Breoghania sp. L-A4: one gene and its partners. The protein of the gene in region 1 interacts with the protein of each later gene in a pairwise test. Links are inferred from orthologs where the notes say so. Each region holds a gene or a part of one and is shown on either strand. Other genes may lie near its edges. The genes, in order: D1F64_RS13180, D1F64_RS01190 and D1F64_RS12035.

Region 1 (2,849 bases):
TCCATGGCGTCGCCCGGATGCATCTTGTTCTTGATGCCGTCGAGGCCGGCCATCACCAGGGCCGAGAAGCACAGGTACGGGTTGGCGGAGGGATCCGGGAACCGGACTTCCACGCGCTTGCCGTTCGGCGACGGGCTGTAGGGGATGCGGCAGGAGGCGGAGCGGTTGCGGGCCGAATAGGCCAACAGCACCGGTGCCTCATAGCCCGGGACTAGACGCTTGTAGGAGTTGGTCGAGGGGTTGGTGAAGGCGTTCAGCGCCTTGGCGTGCTTGAGGATGCCGCCGATGAAGTACAGGCACTCTTCGGAGAGATCCGCGTACTGGTTGCCGGCGAAGACCGGCTTGCCGTCCTTCCAGATCGACAGGTGGCAGTGCATGCCGGTGCCGTTGTCGCCAAAGACCGGCTTGGGCATGAAGGTGGCCGTCTTGCCGTAGGCATGGGCGACCTGATGCACCGCGTACTTGTAGATCTGCATCTTGTCGGCGATGCGGGTCAGGGAGTCGAAGCGAATGCCGAGCTCGTGCTGGGCGGCGCCCACCTCGTGGTGGTGCTTCTCGACGCGCACGCCCATCTCGGTGAGAACGGTGAGCATCTCGGAGCGGTAGTCCTGGCCGGAATCGATCGGCGGGACGGGGAAGTAGCCGCCCTTGGTGCGCGGACGGTGACCCAGGTTGCCGGCTTCATATTCGGTCGGCATGTTGGTCGGCAGTTCCGAGCAATCGAGCTGGAAGCCGGTGTTGTAGGGCTCGGCCGAGAAGCGGACGTCGTCGAAGACGAAGAATTCGGCTTCCGGACCGACGTAGATCGTGTCGCCGATGCCCGAGGCGCGCACGGCAGCCTCGACCTTCTTGGCGGTCATGCGCGGATCGCGGTTGTAGGCCTCGCCGGAGGACGGCTCCAGGATGTCGCAGAAGATCGCCAGCGTCGTCTGGGCGAAGAACGGATCGATGTGCGCCGTCTCGGGATCCAGCATGAGGGTCATGTCGGATTCGTTGATGGCCTTCCAGCCGGCGATCGAGGAGCCGTCGAACATCACGCCGTCGGCGAAAACGTCCTCGTTGATTTCCAGGATGTCCATCGTCACGTGCTGCATCTTGCCGCGCGGATCGGTGAAACGAAGATCAACGAATTTAACGTCCTTTTCGCTAATCAACTTCAAGACGTCATTGGCAGTAGTCATGGGAATCTTCCTGATTTTCTACAGGTGGATCTCTTGGTTCATGCGTCATCGATCTGGGGCGGGCCACAATGGCGCCATCCCGGACGCTGGCGTTTCAGCGCGATGCCACCGCACGGCGGCCGCGCCTCGCTGAAACGGCCGAACGCGGGTTAGATCGCGTCGTTGCCGGTCTCACCGGTGCGGATGCGGATCGCTTCCTCGATGTTCGAGACGAAGATTTTGCCGTCTCCGATGCGGCCAGTCTGGGCGGAGGTGCGGATCGCCTCCAGGGCCTTGTCGACCAATTCGTCGGTCAACACAATCTCGACCTTCACCTTCGGCAGGAAGTCGACAACATATTCCGCGCCGCGGTACAGCTCGGTGTGGCCTTTCTGCCGCCCGAAGCCCTTGGCTTCGGTCACGGTGATGCCCTGCAGGCCAACTTCCTGCAGCGCTTCCTTCACTTCATCTAGCTTGAAGGGCTTGATGATCGCTTCGATCTTCTTCATCGCCTCCCTCTCTCCGGGTTTGTACGCCTTGGTGGTCCGGGCGACCAACGACGTTGATTGATGTGGGCAACAGGCGCGCACGGTGCCTTTGGTGCAACGGACGGGCTACAACAAACGGTATGCAACGGTCGTATCAGCGGGAGCATTCTTCGTGCCAATTCGCCCGGATGGCGAAAACGCCCGAAAATAGGGCAGAACACGGCTGGTCCGCAATGCGTTGTCTGCGTGAAACTCCGAATTTGTGCATAAAGAATAATCAAACTGACTAATTTGTATGCAGCCTGACGTCGGGCGGATGGTTTTGATCCTGTCGTCGGGCCCGGTTCGGGGGCTTGAGGCGTGGTTTTCGGGCAGGTGCGGCCGGTGGGCGTGTGCCGGCGCGCCCGATGCGCGGACGTTTGAAATTTGTGCAAGCCTGCCAGAAGATTGCGGCCGGCGGCCGGAGGTCGATCATGGGGAATCACGAGGAGGCGTGCGACATGCTGGAACTTCTGACGCCTTCGCAGATGGCGGAGGCGGACCGTCTTGCGGTCGCGGCCGGTGTCGGCGGAGAGGCGCTGATGGAGGCCGCGGGCACGGGTGTTGCCCGCGTGCTCGCTGAACGCTGGCCGCCGCCGGCGCGGGTGCTGGTGCTGGCGGGCCCCGGCAACAACGGCGGCGACGGATTTGTCGCCGCGCGAGTCCTGCACGCTCTCGGCTACACGGTGAGCATCGGTCTTCTGGGTGACCGTGCGCGGCTTGCGGGCGACGCGCTCGGCGCCTTTGAGGCGATGGACGCGTCTTTGCGCGAGGCGCTGTGCCCGGCCAACCCGTCCTTGCTTGCCGATTGCGATGTTGTGATCGACGCGCTGTTCGGCGCGGGGCTGGCCCGCGATCTGACCGGCCCGGTGGCAACGCTCGTCGACGCGCTGAACGCCAGCCGGCTGTCGGTCGTCGCGGTCGATCTTCCAAGCGGCGTCGACGGGGAGACCGGCGCTGTGCGCGGTGTCGCCGTTCGCGCCACCGAGACAGTGACCTTCTTTCGCCGCAAGCCGGGGCATCTGCTCTATCCCGGTCGCGGACTGTGCGGTGTCCAGCATGTGATCGACATCGGTACGCCCGCGGGCGTTCTCGAGAGCATTGATCCGCGGACCCATGCGAACGCACCCGCGCTGTGGCGGCATGCCTGGCGCGCGCCCTC
Region 2 (3,570 bases), 2.7 Mb from region 1 along the record:
CTTCCTCGCCAAACCGGCGCGCGCCCTCCTCGCCCTGCTCCTCGAGCGACCGGGCGAACAGCGGCACGAAGGCGGAGTTGAACGCGCCCTCGGCGAACAATCGCCGAAACAGGTTGGGCAGCCGGAACGCGACGAAGAAGGCGTCGGCCACGGGTCCCGTCCCGATGATCGCGGCCATGGTGACATCGCGTATGAAGCCCAGCAGGCGGCTCGACAGGGTCGCTCCACCCACCGTGACGAAATGCTTCAAGAGGCTCATCGCGGCAGCTCTCTCACCCTTGGCGGATGCGTCGGGAACACGGGAGCAGGGCGGGCGGGCGCGGTGATCATTTCACGCTCGTCATGCTGCGCCAGGCGGCCTTCGCCTGTTTGACGGGCTTGGCGGGCTGAACGCCGTCGAAGGCGGCGGCGATGCGCTCGCGGATCTTGACCTGGCGGGCGACATTGGCGATTTTCTGTCCCGTCAGGTCGGTCACGTAGAATACATCCACCGCGCGCTCGCCGAAGGTCGCGATATGCGCGGAGGCGATGTTGAGATTGAGAGCCGAGATCTCGCGCGTCAGGTCGTAGAGCAAGCCCGGACGGTCGAGGCCGGAGGTCTCCAGGACCGTGTAGCGGTCGGACCAGGAATTGTTGACCAGCACCTCGGTTTCCAGCCGGAAGACCTTGGAGCGGCTGCGCGTCGCGGCCTTCTGGGCGACGCTGTTCGGCAGCTTCTCCTCTCCCAACAGCGTCCGGGAGATCAGCGTGGTGATGCGTTCGCCGCGCCGTCGCTCATCTGCGTCGTCCGGCAGTTCGCGGGTCACAAAGATCGTGTCGAGCGCCAGGCCGTCGGTGGTGGTGTAGATCTGCGCATCGACGATGTTGGCGCCGGCCACGAAGCACGACCCGGCGATCGTCGACAGCAGGCGCGGGTGGTCGGCGGCCAGCACGGTGATCTCGGTGATACCCTCAAAGGCGTGGGTGGTCACTTTGCTCGCGAGCTGCTTGCCGGAGGCATCCGCATCGCGGATCATTTCGGCGTGCATCAGTTTCTGCGGCAGATCCACCCGCAGCCAATAGGACGGGTAGTGGCGCTCGCGGTAGGCTTCGATTTCCGCGGCACTCCAGCCTTCCAATTCCTCGGCCAGTTCGCGCTGGGCCGCTTCGACCCGCTTGCTGCTGGCCGGCAGGCTGTAGCCGCCCGCCAGAACCGGCTCGCACTCGTAGTACAGCGTGCGCAGCAGTTGTCCCTTCCAGCCGTTGAACACATTGGGCCCGACGGCGCGGATGTCGGCGACGGTGAGCACCAGGAGCAGCTTCAGCCGCTCCGGGCTCTGCACCACCTCGGCGAAATCCGTGATCGTCTTGCGGTCGTTGAGATCGCGCGACTGGGCGACGGTGCTCATCAGCAGATGGTGTTCGATCAGCCAGGCGACGGTTTCGGTTTCCGCGGCGTTCAGGCCGAACCGCGGACACAGCCGGCGGGCGATGCGCGCTCCCGCGATGGAATGATCCTCCGGCCTGCCCTTGGCGATATCGTGCAGGAACAGCGCCACATACAGAACCTTGCGGTTTTGCGTGGTCTTGAGGATCTCGGTCGACAGCGGATGATCGTCGCCCTGTTCGCCGCGCTCGATTTCCGACAGCACGCCAATGGCGCGCAGCAGGTGCTCGTCCACCGTGTAGTGATGATACATGTTGAACTGCATCATCGCCTCGACCTTGCCGAAGTCGGGCACGAAGCGTGACAGCACCCCGGCCTCGCTCATCCGCCGCAGCACGGTTTCCGGATCCCCGCGCGAGGTCAGGATACCGATGAACAGCCGGTTGGCTTCCGGGTTTTCGCGCAGAGACCGGTCGATCAGCCGCCGCGAGCGCCGCACCAGCTTCATCAGTTCGGGATGAAACAGCAGGTCGTGGCGCTCGGCGAGCGAAAAGGCCCGGATCAGGTTGATCGGGTCCTTCTTGAAGACATCCGCATGAGCGATGTTGAGCCGGTCGTTCTCGACCACGAAATCCTTGCTGCTGCCCAGCGGCTGCCGCCGGCTCGAGCGCTTCAGCGTGTTGAGGAAGCGCGACAGGCCCGGCGTCTGCTTGGCGTGTTTTTCCTCAAGCGCGGCGCACAGGATGCGCGTCAGGTCGCCCACGTCCTTGGCGATGAGGAAATAGTGCTTCATGAAGCGTTCCACATCGTGCTGGCCGGGATGCTCGGTATAGCTCAGACGCTGGGCGATCTCGCGCTGGATGTCGAACGAAAGCCGCTCCTCGGGCCGCCCGGTGAGGAAGTGCATGTGGCAGCGCACCGCCCAAAGAAAATCGTCGCATTGCACGAAGCGGTTGTATTCGGCCCGCGAGAACACCCCGGCCTTCACCAGCTCGTTGCCCGAGCGCAGGCGGTAGAAATATTTGGCGATCCAGAACAGCGTGTGCAGGTCACGCAGGCCGCCCTTGCCCTCCTTGACGTTGGGCTCGACCAGATAGCGGGACTGGCCCTGGCGGCGGTGCCGCTCGTCGCGTTCGGCCAGCTTCGCGGCTATGAACTCCGGTCCGGTGTTCTTCACCACCTCGTTGTCGAAGCGCTCGATCAATTCCTCGGCCAGGTCCTTGTGGCCCCAGACGTAACGGGCTTCCAGAATGGCGGTGCGGATCGTCATGTCGCTGCGCGACAGGCGGAGCGATTCGCCGACGGTGCGGGTGGCGTGGCCCACCTTCAGACCGAGGTCCCACAACAGATACAGGATATATTCGACGACCGATTCGCCCCACGGCGTCTGCTTGTAGGGCAGCAGGAACAGCAGATCGATATCGGAGGCCGGCGCCAGCGTGCCCCGGCCGTAGCCGCCCACGGCCACAACGGACATGTGCTCGGCGGCGGACGGATTTTGCACCCGATAGACATGAAACACCGCGAAATCGTAGATCACGCGAATGATCTCGTCCTGCAGGAAGCACAGCCGACGGGCGCAGAGATGGCCGCCGCCGTCCTCGCGCAGCGCCTGCTCAACCTTGTCGCGCCCTTCCTGGTAGACTTCCTTGAGCCGCGCCAGAACCGCCGAGCGCACCCCGAGATCGGTGCCATCACCGCCGAACGGTTTCGTCAACGCCGAGAACTCGTGGCGCAGGGCGGCCGAGTCGATCAGCTCGGGAAAGGGCTCGGTGAGTGATGTCATGCAGGTATTTCCGATGAAACTGGATCATAGGTCAACAGAGCGCGCGGGTCGTCAACGATGTATTCCGCGTCCGGCGGGTGGGCGGGGTCCGGTGGCCGCGAGGCGATTGTATCGGGCAGAAATTGGGTGCAATTCAGACCAACGGGGATCTCGTATTCGGGCCTCTTACACACCGTCCTTGGCCGCGGCAACGCGTACCTGATGCAGCACATGATCGAGCGAACTCTTTGAAAGACCATGAATCTTCATGGCGAGAAGATTGGCGAGCTCGGTTGCCTCGGGCTCCAGGCCCGCCGTGTCGACCGTGACCCGCGGATCGGAGATCTCGGCAAGACGCTGCAGTTCCTCCGCCTCGTCCCAGATCACGTTGAAGAAGCCGATGATCCTGTGCACCATGAACCATGTGGGCCGGCCGCGC
Region 3 (3,154 bases), 280 kb from region 1 along the record:
CGGCGCGCTCGCGCAGCGGCGGCAGCCGCAGCGGCACCACATTCAGGCGGAAATAGAGATCCTCGCGAAACAGTCCCTGATTGATGAGTTGGCGCAGGTCCTTGTTGGTCGCGGCGACAATCCGCACATCGGTCTTGATCACCGTCCGGCCACCAACGGCCGTGTATTCGCCCTGCTGCAGCACCCGCAGCAGGCGTGTCTGCGCCTCCATCGGCATGTCGCCGATCTCGTCGAGGAACAGCGTGCCGCCGTCGGCCTGCTCGAACCGGCCGGCGCTGCGCGCCTGAGCGCCGGTGAAGGCGCCCTTCTCGTGACCGAAGAGTTCCGCCTCGATCAGGTCGCGGGGGATCGCCGCCATGTTGATGGCGACAAAGGGTCCGTTGCGCCGCTTGCCGTAGTCGTGCAGGGCGCGGGCCACAAGCTCTTTGCCAGTGCCGGATTCGCCGGAGATCATCACGGTCAGATCGGTCTGCATCAGGCGCGCCAGGACGCGATAGATTTCCTGCATCGCCGCGGACCGGCCGACAAGCGGAATGTTCTCGCCGACTTCCTCGGAGACGTCGACACGCTTGGACTTCGGCTCGGACAGGGCCCGCCCGATGATGCTGATCAGTTCCTTCAAATCGAAGGGTTTGGGGAGATACTCGTAAGCGCCGCGTTCGGAGGCGCGGATCGCCGTCATGAACGTGTTCTGCGCGCTCATGATGATGACCGGCAGATCCGGACGCAGCTTCTTGATCCGCGGAAGCAGATCAAAGGCGTTTTCATCGGGCATGATCACGTCGGAGATCACGAGATCGCCCTCTCCGGAACTGACCCAGCGCCACAGCGTCGCGGCGTTGGACGTCAGCCGGACCGAATAGCCGGCGCGCGACAATGCCTGATTGAGGACCGTGCGGATCGCTGCATCGTCGTCAGCAACGAGAATTGTGCCACTGGGCATCGTCATTCATTCCTGGCGCTGTTGGGTGTGGGATATTCATTCGAGGACGCGGGCATCAGAATCCGGAACGCGGTGCGTCCGGGCTGCGAGTCGCACTCGATCACCCCGCCATGGTCGCCAATGATCTTGGCAACCAGGGCAAGGCCCAATCCGGTCCCGTTGGTCTTGGTGGTCACGAAGGGGTCGAAGAGATGCGGCATCAGGTCATCCGGCACGCCGGGTCCGTTGTCGCGAACGCTGAATTCCAGCGGCAGACTGACGCGGTCGCGCGTGCCGGGCACCGACATGCGGATACCGGGCCGGAACGCGGTGGACAGCACCAGTTCGCCTTCCGGATTGTCACCCACGGCCTCGGCGGCGTTCTTCACCAGGTTCAAAAACACCTGCACAAGCTGGTCGCGATTGGCGTAGACCGGCGGCAACGACGGATCGTACTCCTCCACGATCCTGATATTGCGCGCGAAACCGGATGCCGCGAGCCGCTTAACATGGTCGAGAATAACGTGAATGTTGACCGCTTCGCGATCGATTGGTCTTTCGTCGGAAAACACTTCCATCCGGTCGACAAGCTTCACGATGCGATCCGCCTCATCCATGATCAGCCGGGTCAGGGCACGATCATCGTCATCGGCGGACTGTTCGAGAAGCTGCGCGGCGCCGCGAATGCCTGAGAGCGGGTTCTTGATCTCATGGGCCAGCATCGCGGCGAGCCCGGTGACGGTGCGCGCGGCGCCGCGCGACGACAGTTGGCGGTCGATCTTCTCCGCCATCGTGCGCTCTTGCAGCATCAGGGTGACGAAACCGGGCCGCTCGTTCACCGGCGCGGCATAGATGTCGACCATCTTTTCCGAGCCGATGCGTGGCGAACTGATGTCGACCTTGTACTCGTTGACCGCGGAACCGCGCTGCTTGACCTGATCGACGAGGGTCAACAGGGGGCTCCCGAAGGGCACGAAATAATCAAGCGGATGCCGGTGCATGACCGCGCCGCTGGCGCTGAAAAAGATCTCCGCCGCCATGTTGGCCTGCTCGATGCGGCCATTCGGATCAACCAGCAAGACCGGATGCGGCAGCGCATCGAGAATATCCGTGCCCGCGCCGCTCGCCGTACTCTTCGCCTCGCCCGGCAAAGCGCCGCTGCGGTCGATGCTATCGCTCATCATGCGGCTCTCCGCGACGTGCAGTCAGAAAACAGGGAATGGGCCAGCCGTTCGACGGTGGCCGGTTCATCGCAAGTCAGCAGCGCCTTGCGGTGCGCAGGCGCCGGCTTCGCGTCCTCGGCGACGCCATCGAGATACCAGCCCAGATGTTTGCGCGCGCAGCGCAATCCAAGCTGCGTGCCGTAGTGCGCCAGCATCGCCTGATAGTGCTCGACCACCAGATCGGCCAGGTCCGCGCCCGAAGGCCCTTCCCGCTCCGGCCGCCCGTCGAGACTGTCGGCGACCGCGCCGACGATCCAAGGACGCCCGTATGCGCCGCGTCCGATCATCACGCCGTCGGCGCCCGATTGGGCCAGCATCCGCCCGGCATCACGCGAATCCATGCAATCGCCGTTTGCGATGACTGGGATGGAGACCGCCTCGCTGACCGCACGGATGGCGGGCCAATTGGCCGCGCCCTTGTAAAACTGGCAGCGCGTGCGGCCATGCACCGTGATCATCTGCACGCCAGCGTCCTGTGCCCGGCGGGCGAGCTCCGGCGCATTGATGCTGCGTTCGTCCCAGCCAAGCCGCATTTTCACCGTGACCGGCAACGCCGTCGCTCCGACGGTCGCGTCGATCAGCGTCATCGCATGATCGAGGTCGCGCATCAGCGCCGAACCGGAGTAGCCTGTGGTCACACGCTTGGAGGGGCAGCCCATGTTGATGTCGATCATCTCCGCGCCGGATGCCTCGGCGCGCCGGGCGCCCTCGGCCATCCAGCGCGCCTCGCGGCCGGCAAGCTGCACCACGTGGGGACGGATGCCGGCGCCTTCCATGCGCAGGGTCGTTTCGGGGTCGCCGTCAACCAGCGCCTCGCTCGCCACCATTTCCGAAACCACGAGTCCCGCGCCGAAGCGCGCCGCGATTCGGCGAAATGGCAGATCCGTAACTCCGGACATCGGGGCGAGCAGCACGCAGTTCGCGGTGCGCAAGCCGCCGATTGCCAAGCCTTTTGACTGGGCAGCGGATGTAGGGTCTTTGCTTATTTTATGAGCATCGTTCATGATTG

Evidence for each region.
Region 2: the proteins of D1F64_RS13180 (region 1) and D1F64_RS01190 interact in binary tests that used the Escherichia coli proteins (3 or more experiments, as listed by UniProt). The link is inferred for Breoghania sp. L-A4 from one-to-one orthologs.
Region 3: the proteins of D1F64_RS13180 (region 1) and D1F64_RS12035 interact in binary tests that used the Escherichia coli proteins (3 or more experiments, as listed by UniProt). The link is inferred for Breoghania sp. L-A4 from one-to-one orthologs.

The regions. Positions count from the first base shown.
Region 1 is NZ_CP031841.1:2,900,795-2,903,643, reverse strand. What follows is about bases 1-2,694. They hold D1F64_RS13180 (P-II family nitrogen regulator), read right to left. Parts: upstream 1,670-2,694; coding sequence 1,331-1,669; downstream 1-1,330. Other genes in these bases: D1F64_RS13175 (NAD(P)H-hydrate dehydratase), read left to right, coding at 2,122-2,694; D1F64_RS23410 (hypothetical protein), read left to right, coding at 1,086-1,334; glnA (type I glutamate--ammonia ligase), read right to left, coding at 1-1,181. Outside these bases: more of D1F64_RS13175, read left to right, coding at 2,695-2,849. UniProt on the Escherichia coli protein: P-II indirectly controls the transcription of the glutamine synthetase gene (glnA). P-II prevents NR-II-catalyzed conversion of NR-I to NR-I-phosphate, the transcriptional activator of GlnA. When P-II is uridylylated to P-II-UMP, these events are reversed.
Region 2 is NZ_CP031841.1:243,602-247,171, reverse strand. Bases 127-3,541 are described here. They hold D1F64_RS01190 ([protein-PII] uridylyltransferase), read right to left. Parts: upstream 3,153-3,541; coding sequence 327-3,152; downstream 127-326. Other genes in these bases: D1F64_RS01185 (helix-turn-helix domain-containing protein), read right to left, coding at 3,318-3,541; murJ (murein biosynthesis integral membrane protein MurJ), read right to left, coding at 127-259. In the rest of the region: more of murJ, read right to left, coding at 1-126; more of D1F64_RS01185, read right to left, coding at 3,542-3,570.
Region 3 is NZ_CP031841.1:2,622,572-2,625,725, reverse strand. What follows is about bases 27-3,025. They hold D1F64_RS12035 (nitrogen regulation protein NR(II)), read right to left. Parts: upstream 2,107-3,025; coding sequence 946-2,106; downstream 27-945. Other genes in these bases: dusB (tRNA dihydrouridine synthase DusB), read right to left, coding at 2,103-3,025. In the rest of the region: more of dusB, read right to left, coding at 3,026-3,149.